DNA from 4 places in the Streptomyces sp. MUSC 14 genome. Region 2 is predicted to be linked to each of the others. Evidence: riboswitches for the same ligand, from Rfam matches in the RefSeq annotation. Region 2 holds a riboswitch; each other region holds the start of a gene.
What was found. A riboswitch is a leader RNA that binds a small molecule or an ion and turns the genes downstream of it on or off. The one in region 2 is predicted to bind cyclic di-AMP.
Positions count from the first base shown of each region.

Region 1: it holds a riboswitch for cyclic di-AMP, as region 2 does, so the genes downstream of both, BIV25_RS18465 (transglycosylase SLT domain-containing protein) here and BIV25_RS25065 (transglycosylase family protein) in region 2, are expected to answer to the same signal.
Region 3: it holds a riboswitch for cyclic di-AMP, as region 2 does, so the genes downstream of both, BIV25_RS25800 (M23 family metallopeptidase) here and BIV25_RS25065 (transglycosylase family protein) in region 2, are expected to answer to the same signal.
Region 4: it holds a riboswitch for cyclic di-AMP, as region 2 does, so the genes downstream of both, BIV25_RS00690 (NlpC/P60 family protein) here and BIV25_RS25065 (transglycosylase family protein) in region 2, are expected to answer to the same signal.

Region 1 is NZ_MLYN01000027.1:120,519-122,711, forward strand. It holds gene BIV25_RS18460 (polyprenyl synthetase family protein) at 1-541, opposite strand, end outside; cyclic di-AMP (ydaO/yuaA leader) riboswitch at 1,121-1,301, shown strand; gene BIV25_RS18465 (transglycosylase SLT domain-containing protein) at 1,306-1,809, shown strand; gene BIV25_RS18470 (HAD family hydrolase) at 1,884-2,193, opposite strand, start outside.
Region 2 is NZ_MLYN01000038.1:96,177-98,369, reverse strand. It holds gene BIV25_RS25070 (transglycosylase family protein) at 1-556, shown strand, start outside; cyclic di-AMP (ydaO/yuaA leader) riboswitch at 739-913, shown strand; gene BIV25_RS25065 (transglycosylase family protein) at 918-1,637, shown strand; gene eno (phosphopyruvate hydratase) at 1,974-2,193, shown strand, end outside.
Region 3 is NZ_MLYN01000039.1:50,834-53,026, reverse strand. It holds gene BIV25_RS25800 (M23 family metallopeptidase) at 1-901, opposite strand, end outside; cyclic di-AMP (ydaO/yuaA leader) riboswitch at 909-1,076, opposite strand; tRNA gene BIV25_RS25795 (tRNA-Met) at 1,405-1,478, shown strand; gene BIV25_RS25790 (dihydrofolate reductase family protein) at 1,553-2,193, opposite strand, start outside.
Region 4 is NZ_MLYN01000005.1:147,688-149,880, reverse strand. It holds gene BIV25_RS00690 (NlpC/P60 family protein) at 1-1,157, opposite strand, end outside; cyclic di-AMP (ydaO/yuaA leader) riboswitch at 1,165-1,337, opposite strand; gene pcrA (DNA helicase PcrA) at 1,549-2,193, shown strand, end outside.

The DNA of each region.
Region 1 (2,193 bases), on a different contig from region 2:
CGGTCTTGCCACCGAGTACGTCCAGGTAGTGCTCGACCGGGTCACGGCCGTCCGAGGGGCCCGCCGTCTCCAGGATCTGGCCCGTGACCAGCCGCTCGAACGCGAGGGCCTGCACCCGGACCGCCTCGGGCCCGAGGTCGGCGAGGATCTGGGAGGCGCGGGCGAAGAGGAAGTCACCGGTGAGGACCGCGACGGAGTTGCCCCAGCGGGTGTTGGCGCTGTCCACACCGCGCCGCACGGCCGCCTCGTCCATGACGTCGTCGTGGTACAGCGTGGCGAGGTGGGTCAGCTCCACGACGACGGCCGACGGCACGATGCCCGGCGCGTGGCGGTCGCCGAACTGCGCCGCGAGCATCACGAGCAGCGGCCGGAACCGCTTCCCGCCGGCCCGTACGAGGTGCTGCGCGGCCTCCGTGATGAACGGGACCTCGCTCTTGGTGGCCTCGAGCAAGCCTTCCTCGACAGCCGCCAATCCGGCCTGGACATCGGCTTCGAGAGCCTGGTCCCGCACGCTCAGCCCGAACGGCCCGACGACGGTCACGAGGGGTCTCCTGTCTGCTGGTGTCTGCTGGCGATTACACGGTTTGTCGATAGGTCGCTGCCATCACTCAAGTCAGCGTATCCGGTCCTGTTTCGATCACCGATAGCGCCCACCGGTCCAGCACAGGCGGTATTGGATCATGACCGGCTTGTTTTCGATCAGACGATAAGAGCGGACATTTATTGACTTATAGGATGCTACGCACTTTGTCGCACACCGAGGAGCGAGCGGAGTAACACCTCCACCCCGGCCCGCCCCCTCACCTCCCCTTCACGTCCCCCTCTACGACCTGCGCCACTCGGAGCGCGAGTCTGTTAAATCCCTTATGCACACTCTATGGCGATTTGCTCCTTCGTGACTTGAGTCACGGGGGCCGACGTCCACCCATCGATGGCCGGTCCATCCGTTCCCCTTGCCTCGCGGGGGAGTTGAGGATTGGCAACCGCAAAGGATCAAGTGCCTCATAGGGCGCACTTCAAGGTCAAACGGGACGTTGTGTGATTCCAGCACTTGTTCCCGACATGTGCTCTCGCATACGTTCCGGCTCGCCGGGCGGACGCCGAATCCTGCCGCCGCCCGCACCACCATCCGCGAACTCATTCGTACGGCAGGAGCGGGGGACCCAGGTAAGTCGCCGGACCGGTCGGCACACGCCGCACCGGAACGGCTAGGGGTGAAGCCGCGCCTTCCCGCGAAGGCACGGCCGGGCACCTCCCCGCCCGAACCCGACAGCTCACCTCGCAGGCGACGGAGAGGAACTCCCCATGTCCGCTGCCGCTCAGCATCGTCGTACCCGCACCAGCCGTCTCCTGCGCACCCTCGCCGTCGCCGGCACCGGTGCCGCCGTCCTCGCGATGCCGCTCATCGGTGCCACCAGCGCCTCCGCCGCCACCAGCACGCCCTCGCCGACCGCCACGACCACGTCCCTCGTGAACGCCTCCGGGTACACGAACACCCTCGACGGCTGGATCCGCGAGTCCCTCTCGATCATGGCCCAGAAGGGCATCCCGGGCTCCTACAACGGCATCTACCGCAACGTCATGCGGGAGTCCTCCGGCAACCCGACGGCCATCAACAACTGGGACTCCAACGCCGCCGCCGGCATCCCGTCCAAGGGCCTGCTCCAGGTCATCGACCCGACCTTCCGGGCCTACCACGTGACCGGCACCGCGCTCGACCCGTACGACCCGGTCGCGAACATCACCGCGGCCTGCAACTACGCCGCCGCGCGCTACGGCTCGATCGACAACGTCCACAGCGCGTACTGAGACACCGCGGCCCTGACGCGGCCCGGTGGGGGACCGTCCGAGACCCGGCTGACCTGCGCGCACCGATGCACCGGTCAGCCGGTCGGAAACAGTCTTTCGAGGACGACGGCGACGCCGTCGTCCTCGTTCGACATGGTGATCTCATCGGCCAACGCCTTCAGTTCGGGATGCGCGCCGGCCATGGCGACCCCGTGCCCGGCCCAGTCGAACATCGGGATGTCGTTGGGCATGTCCCCGAACGCCAGCGCCTGTCGGGCGCCGACGCCGAGCCGCTCGGCGGCGAGTGCCAGCCCGGTCGCCTTGGTCACCCCGGACGGCTGGAGCTCCACGGTCCCCGGCCCCGACATGGTGACCGTCGCGAGCGAGCCCACCACCGCGCGCGCG
Region 2 (2,193 bases):
CGCTTCCTCGGACGCCGGTGCCACGCCCGGGCCGAGCGCGAGCGATGGGAACGGCAGGGGGGCGGGTGCGTCGCACGGCTCCAAGGGGGCGGACGGCCATAAGTCCGACAAGGGTGACAAGGGCGGCAAGGCTGGTGCATCCGGTTCCGGCGGTTCGACCGGTTCCTCCGGCGGCGGGGGCGCGCAGGGCGAGGACAGCTCTCCGAGTGCCACCCCTGGAACCGACGAGTCGGACGATTACGGACAGGGTGCCGGTTCCTGGAGCCTGGTCGACACGGGGGCGCTCAGCAGTGGCGGGCGTCACCGCGGCGGAAGCGCGGACGAAAGCGTGACAAACGGTCAGGATGCCGCGTCCCCGGGTCGCCATGCGGGCCGTGAGACGGACACCTACACGGTCCGCGAGGGTGACACGCTCGCCTCCATCGCCGACTCCCTTGGCGTCGACGGCGGATGGCGTGCGCTCTACGACGGCAACAAGAAGGTGGTAGGGGCCGACCCGAACCAGATCACTGCCGGTCAGACCCTGGAAGTTGGTCACGAAACGGACGCGGAGTAGGGCGAGTTGGCGCCCCGCTTGATCGCTAATGTCCGTTTTGGCGAAAGTGTGGGATGAGTCTCAGAAGCCCTGATCGTCTTTGAAATTCCGTCGATCGCCTGTCTACGGTCAGGACCGCTCGTCACCACGAGCCCCGGCTGCCGCAACGCCGAATCCTGCCAGCGGCCGTCCGGGAACAGTCGTCGCGTCAAGCGCCGTAGGCAGGAGCGGGGGACCCAAGGTAGGTGCTGGGACCGGCAGTTGATGCCGGAACCGGCTTGGGGTGGAGCCGCAGGCCCGCGAAAGCGGGCGTGCGGCCGGGCAACTCAACCGGCCCGAACCCGACAGCTCACCTCGCAGGCGTCGGTGAGGGGATCGATCCATGCTGTTTTCCGGCAAGGGCAAGCACCGCCGTCCGTCCAAGACCGTCCGCGTCGTCGCGCTGGCCGGTGTCACCGGTGCCGCCGTCGCCGCTCCGCTGATGGCGGCCGGCAATGCCTCCGCCGCCACCGCCTCCGAGTGGGACGCGGTCGCCCAGTGCGAGTCGGGTGGCAACTGGTCCATCAACACCGGCAACGGCTTCTACGGCGGTCTCCAGTTCTCCGCCTCCACCTGGGCCGCGTACGGCGGCAGCGCCTACGCCTCGACCGCCAACCAGGCCACCAAGGCGCAGCAGATCGCCGTCGCCGAGAAGGTCCTCGCCTCGCAGGGCAAGGGCGCCTGGCCGGTCTGCGGCACGGGCCTGTCCTCCGCCGCGTACAACGGCTCCGCCCCGAGCACCGGCGCCGGCTCCACCGGCAGCAGCTCCTCCGCCGGCAGCAGCTCGTCGAGCAGCACCGCCACCCGCTCCGCCGACCAGCAGGCCGCCACCCGCTCCGCCGAGCGCACGGCCCCGAAGGCGAGCAAGACCGTCACCACCCCGACCGGCAAGAAGGTCAAGAAGGGCGACGGCGAGTACAAGGTCGTCACGGGTGACACCCTCAGCGCCATCGCCGCGAAGCACCACGTCGCCGGCGGCTGGCAGAAGCTGTTCGAGCTGAACAAGGACATCGTCGAGGACGCGAACCTCATCTACCCCGGTCAGCAGCTGCACCTGAAGTGACATCCGGCTCCGGCCGGACGCACAGCGCCCTCACATCCCCACCCCCCACACCGAGGACCCCGTGAGGGTCACCCCCGTCCCCACGGGCTCCCCGTCCCGGCGCGTGTTCCCCCGTACGCGCCGGGACGGGGCTTTCTGTTTCCCCACACTTCAGCCGGGTCTCATCGGCAGCCCCTTTTGTTCCGAGGGTGAACAATGGGTACCGTCTGCGTGTCCCACCGCGTCCACGGGGCGGTCGGTCGCGGGCCGATCCCCCGGAGACGGTTAGGCTCTAGTCGCACGGCGCCGCCGTAAGGCGCACCGCCCCGCACTTCCAGCGTCACATCCAAGAAGGAGATGCTCGTGCCGTCCATCGACGTCGTCGTAGCCCGGGAAATCCTGGACTCCCGAGGCAACCCCACGGTCGAGGTCGAGGTCGGCCTCGACGACGGCAGCACGGGTCGTGCCGCCGTTCCGTCGGGCGCCTCGACCGGTGCCTTCGAGGCCATCGAGCTGCGCGACGGTGACCCGAACCGCTACCAGGGCAAGGGTGTCGAGAAGGCCGTCCTCGCCGTCA
Region 3 (2,193 bases), on a different contig from region 2:
TGACGTCGCCGGTCGAGACCTTCTGGCCGACCGAGACCCCGATCGAGGACTGGTGGCAGAACCACAGCTCGGTGCCGTCGTCCAGGGTCAGGACGGTGCGGTAGCCGTAGGCGCCGGCCCAGCCGGCCTGGGTGATGGTGCCGCCGTGGACGGCCTTGATGAGCGTGCCGGTGGGGGCGGCGAAGTCGAGACCGGTGTGGTAGCCGGAGGACCACATCGCGCCGGGCTGACCGAAGGTGCCGGTGATCGTGTACGACACGACGGGCAGCGTGTACTGCTTGGCGAGCTCGGCCAGGCGCTTGGCCTCGGCGGCCTTCGCGGCGTCGGCCTCCGCCGTGGCCTTGGCGGCCGTGGCCTTGGCGGCGGCGTCCTGCTCGGCCTGGGCGGCCGCGCCGGCGGTCTGTCGCTCGGCGGCGGCGAGCCTGGCGGCGGTGGCCCGGCTGTCGGCCTTGCTCTGCTGCTGCTCGGCCTGGGCCATGATCCGGTTGCGCAGGGCCTCGCCGGCGTCGCCGCTCTTGCCGCTCTCGGTGTGCATGCCGACGTCGGAGAGCCCGGTGGCGGTGGTGGACTTCGGCGCCTCGGTGGAGCCGCCCTCGAAGAGGTGGCTCACGGAGTCCGGCAGGGAGATGGAGACCGGCGGCTTGCCGGTGTGGGCGCTGGCCATGCCGCCCGCGCCGACGGCCGCGATGACACCGACGCCGAGGACGGTGGAGCTGCGGGCGAAGCCGCCGCGCTGCTTGGCGACCCGGTGCCGGCCACGGACCCGGTCGACGGAGTCCTCGGTGGGGTTCCACTCCTCCCACGTGCCCTCTTCGGCGGGGTGGGAGCCGTAGGCGAAGGTCTCGGGCTCGTCGGACGCCGGTATGAACGGGGCTTCGGGGGCAAGCCGGTTGGACGCCACGCGGGCGTACTCCTTTCCTTCCGTCGCCTACCGGGTTAGCTGACGGGTTCGGAGCAGGAAGGTCTCCTACGCGCGTATACCGGGCGTGACTCAGTGAGTTCACGTCGGTGTCCGCGTGATTCACCCCAAGGTGGTGGTTCCCCGGTTCCCTTGCGGGATTCGGCGCGTGCGCACGGAGCCGTCTCTTGTGACGGCTGGGACGACCGCGCTGCGTTATCGAACGTTAATAGACCTGCAAGTCACTTTCCAAGCCGTTCGGCTTGATCGTTAACGTTTTCCGGCCGGACGTACCGGCCAGAACCACAGCAAACCGGTCGAGTTGGCCGACGCTCAGGAGTCTCGGCGTTTTTGATGGTGTCTCAGATGTTATGCGGACGGCGGTCGCGCGGTCACCGTCAGTGAAGAATCCATGGAAACGGGCCCGGAATCACGGGGCTGCCGGCTTCCGTGATCAAGCGGTGTGCGAGCTGCCCCTCGCATGGGGTACTCTTGAGACACAACGACGCGGGGTGGAGCAGCTCGGTAGCTCGCTGGGCTCATAACCCAGAGGTCGCAGGTTCAAATCCTGTCCCCGCTACTGAAGACTCAGGGCCCGGAATCCACTGGATTCCGGGCCCTGAGTGTTGTGCGCCCCCGAAGGGGCGCGGCGGCTCACCGCACCAGATGCCCGTTCGGCGCCTTGGCCTGCGCCTCGTACTCCGGCATTACGACCACCTCGGCCCCGGCCTGCGCCAGAATCCCGCTGCCGTCGGCCGCCGCGACGAACGTGTCCGGCTCGCGCCATGCCGTCACCACCCTGCGCACTCCCGCCCGCAGGATCAGCTCGGCGCACGGCGCGGGCCGGGACGCGCGGCGGGCGCACGGCTCCAGGCTGCTGTAGACCGTGGCGGCGGCCAGCCGCGGGTCGGCCGGGTCGATCTTGGCCAGCGCCGCCTCCTCCGCGTGGACCACCGGGTCGTCCCCCTCGCGCGAGTGACCGCGCGCCAGCTCCGTGCCGTCGGCCGCGACGACCACCGCGCCGACGCTGAACGCCGTCTTCGAGGGCGGGCACAGCGCGGCGAGCTCGCAGGCGATGCGCAGCCAGTGACGGTCGGCGGCGGCGGGGACGGCTCCGGTGCCGGGGGCGGTGGGCTCGTAGCGCATGAGGACGACGTCCTCGATCCGGCGGGTCTCGGTGAGGCGGAGGCGGCCGGACTGGTACGCCCCCGGGCCGAACAGCCGCGGGGCGGCCGGGTCGCCGACGAGCAGCGGGGCGAGGACCAGCTGGAGTTCGTCGGCGAGACCCTGCCGCA
Region 4 (2,193 bases), on a different contig from region 2:
CCGTAGTACACCGATTCCTCGCGGACGTAGGCGCCCGGCTTGGGGGCGTGGATCATCATGCCGTTGCCGATGTAGAGACCGACGTGGCTGATGTCGTCGTAGAAGAAGATCAGGTCGCCCGGGCGCGCATCCGCCAGGGAAACCGTGGTGCCGGCGTTCACCTGGTCGTACGTGGTGCGCGGGAGCGAGACGCCGGCCGCCTTCCAGGCGGCCTGGGTCAGGCCCGAGCAGTCGTAGGAGCCCGGCCCGGTGGCGCCCCACACGTACGGCTTGCCGATCTGAGCGCGGGCGAAGGCGAGGGCCTTCTCGGCCTTCGTGTCGTAGGAACTGGTCGACCCGGAGGATCCCGAGGACCCCGAAGAGGTGGAGCCCGTCGAGCCCGTGGACGTGGACCCGCCGGAGCCCGACGACGAGCCGGACGAACCGCTCTGCTGCTCGGCCTGCGCCGCGGCCTGCTGCTTCGCCAGCTCGGCCGCCTTGCGCGCCGCCTCCTGCTGCCTGGCCTGCTCGATCTGCGCGAGCCGCGCCTTCTCCTGCGCCGTCAGCTGCGAGAGCAGCTCGCGCGCGGAGGCGAGTTTCTTCTGGACGGTCGCCTTGGCCGTCTGGAGGTCCTGCTGCGAGGTGGTCAGTGTCTGGAGGCTCTCGGCGGCCTCCCGCCGCTTCTTCATCGTGGCGGCCTGATCGCCGATGTAGGCGTCGACCGCGCTCTTCTCGCGCGTGGTCAGCCGGTTCATCAGCTGGGTCTGGTCGAAGTAGTCTTGCGGGCTGTTCGCCAGCAGGAAGGTGGCCGTGCTCGGCGCGGCGGCGCCGGTGCGGTACTGGGCCGCGGCGAACGAACCCAGCTCCTCGCGGGCCTTGTTGAGGGTGTCGGTGCGGCGGGCGACCTCCTGGCGGAGGGCGTCGACGTGGCCGCGCTCCCTGCCGGTGCGCTCCTTGGCCGCGTCGTACTTCTCGGTCGCCGACTCCGCCTGCCGGTAGAGGTCGTCGACCTTCTTCTCCACCTCCTCCAGGCTCGGCCGGGTGTGGCCGGTGCTCGGGGCGGCCTCGGCGGTCTGGGACAGCATGGCTATGGAGGTGAGGGCGGCGGTGGCGAGAGCGGGGGTGCGTATACCCGACGCGGTGGTCCCGCCGGGGCGCGGCTTGCGGTGCGACGCCAAGGGAGGCGACTCCTTCCAATGGTCCGCCTACCGGGTTAGCTGTCGGGTTCGGGCGGTGGTTCGGAAGGGTTGCCCTACGGCGTCGTCCCGGACGGGAGTCGGCCGATTCACCCCAGGTTCGGTGGGTCCCCGGCTCCGGGCGCCCCGTACGGGACGGGCCGGACTCGGCGGGAGCCGCGCACGCGGCCCGACGGCAACCTAGCCAACTCGTGTGGCTAGTGTGAAGGTTGGTGCGTGATATGTCCGATACATTTTCGTGATCCGAGACGGGAATCACGTCCGTGTCATCGGGCGATTCCGCTGTGTAGGGGATGTTCGCCCCTCCGCGCGCGGGGTCTTCTTCCCGGGACGGCGACCGGTTGTCGGTGGGGCGCCCTAGACTCGGAGAGCGATGAGCAGCCTCTTTGACGACAGCTTCCTGGCGGACCTCCAGCCCCCGCGCGGGCGTGACGAGGAGCCTCCGCCGCCGCCCGAGGACGACCACGCTCCGGAGCCGCTTCCGGACGATCTGTTCGGCGGGAAGTTCGACGTGCCGCCGGACCGGGACTCCTACTACCGCGACGGCGCCCCCCGCCCCGCCCTCGACGCGGCGGCGCTGCTGGAGGGGCTGAACGACAACCAGCGCGCCGCGGTCGTGCACGCCGGCTCCCCGCTGCTCATCGTCGCCGGCGCCGGCTCCGGCAAGACCCGTGTGCTCACCCACCGCATCGCCCACCTGCTCGCCGAGCGGAGCGTGCACCCGGGCCAGATCCTCGCGATCACCTTCACCAACAAGGCCGCGGGCGAGATGAAGGAGCGCGTCGAGCAGCTCGTCGGCCCGCGCGCGCACGCGATGTGGGTGATGACCTTCCACAGCGCGTGCGTGCGCATCCTGCGCCGCGAGTCGAAGAGGCTCGGTTTCACGTCGTCGTTCTCGATCTACGACGCCGCCGACAGCAAGCGCCTGATGGCCCTGGTCTGCCGCGACCTGGACCTCGACCCCAAGCGCTTCCCGCCCAAGTCCTTCAGCGCCAAGATCAGCAATCTGAAGAACGAG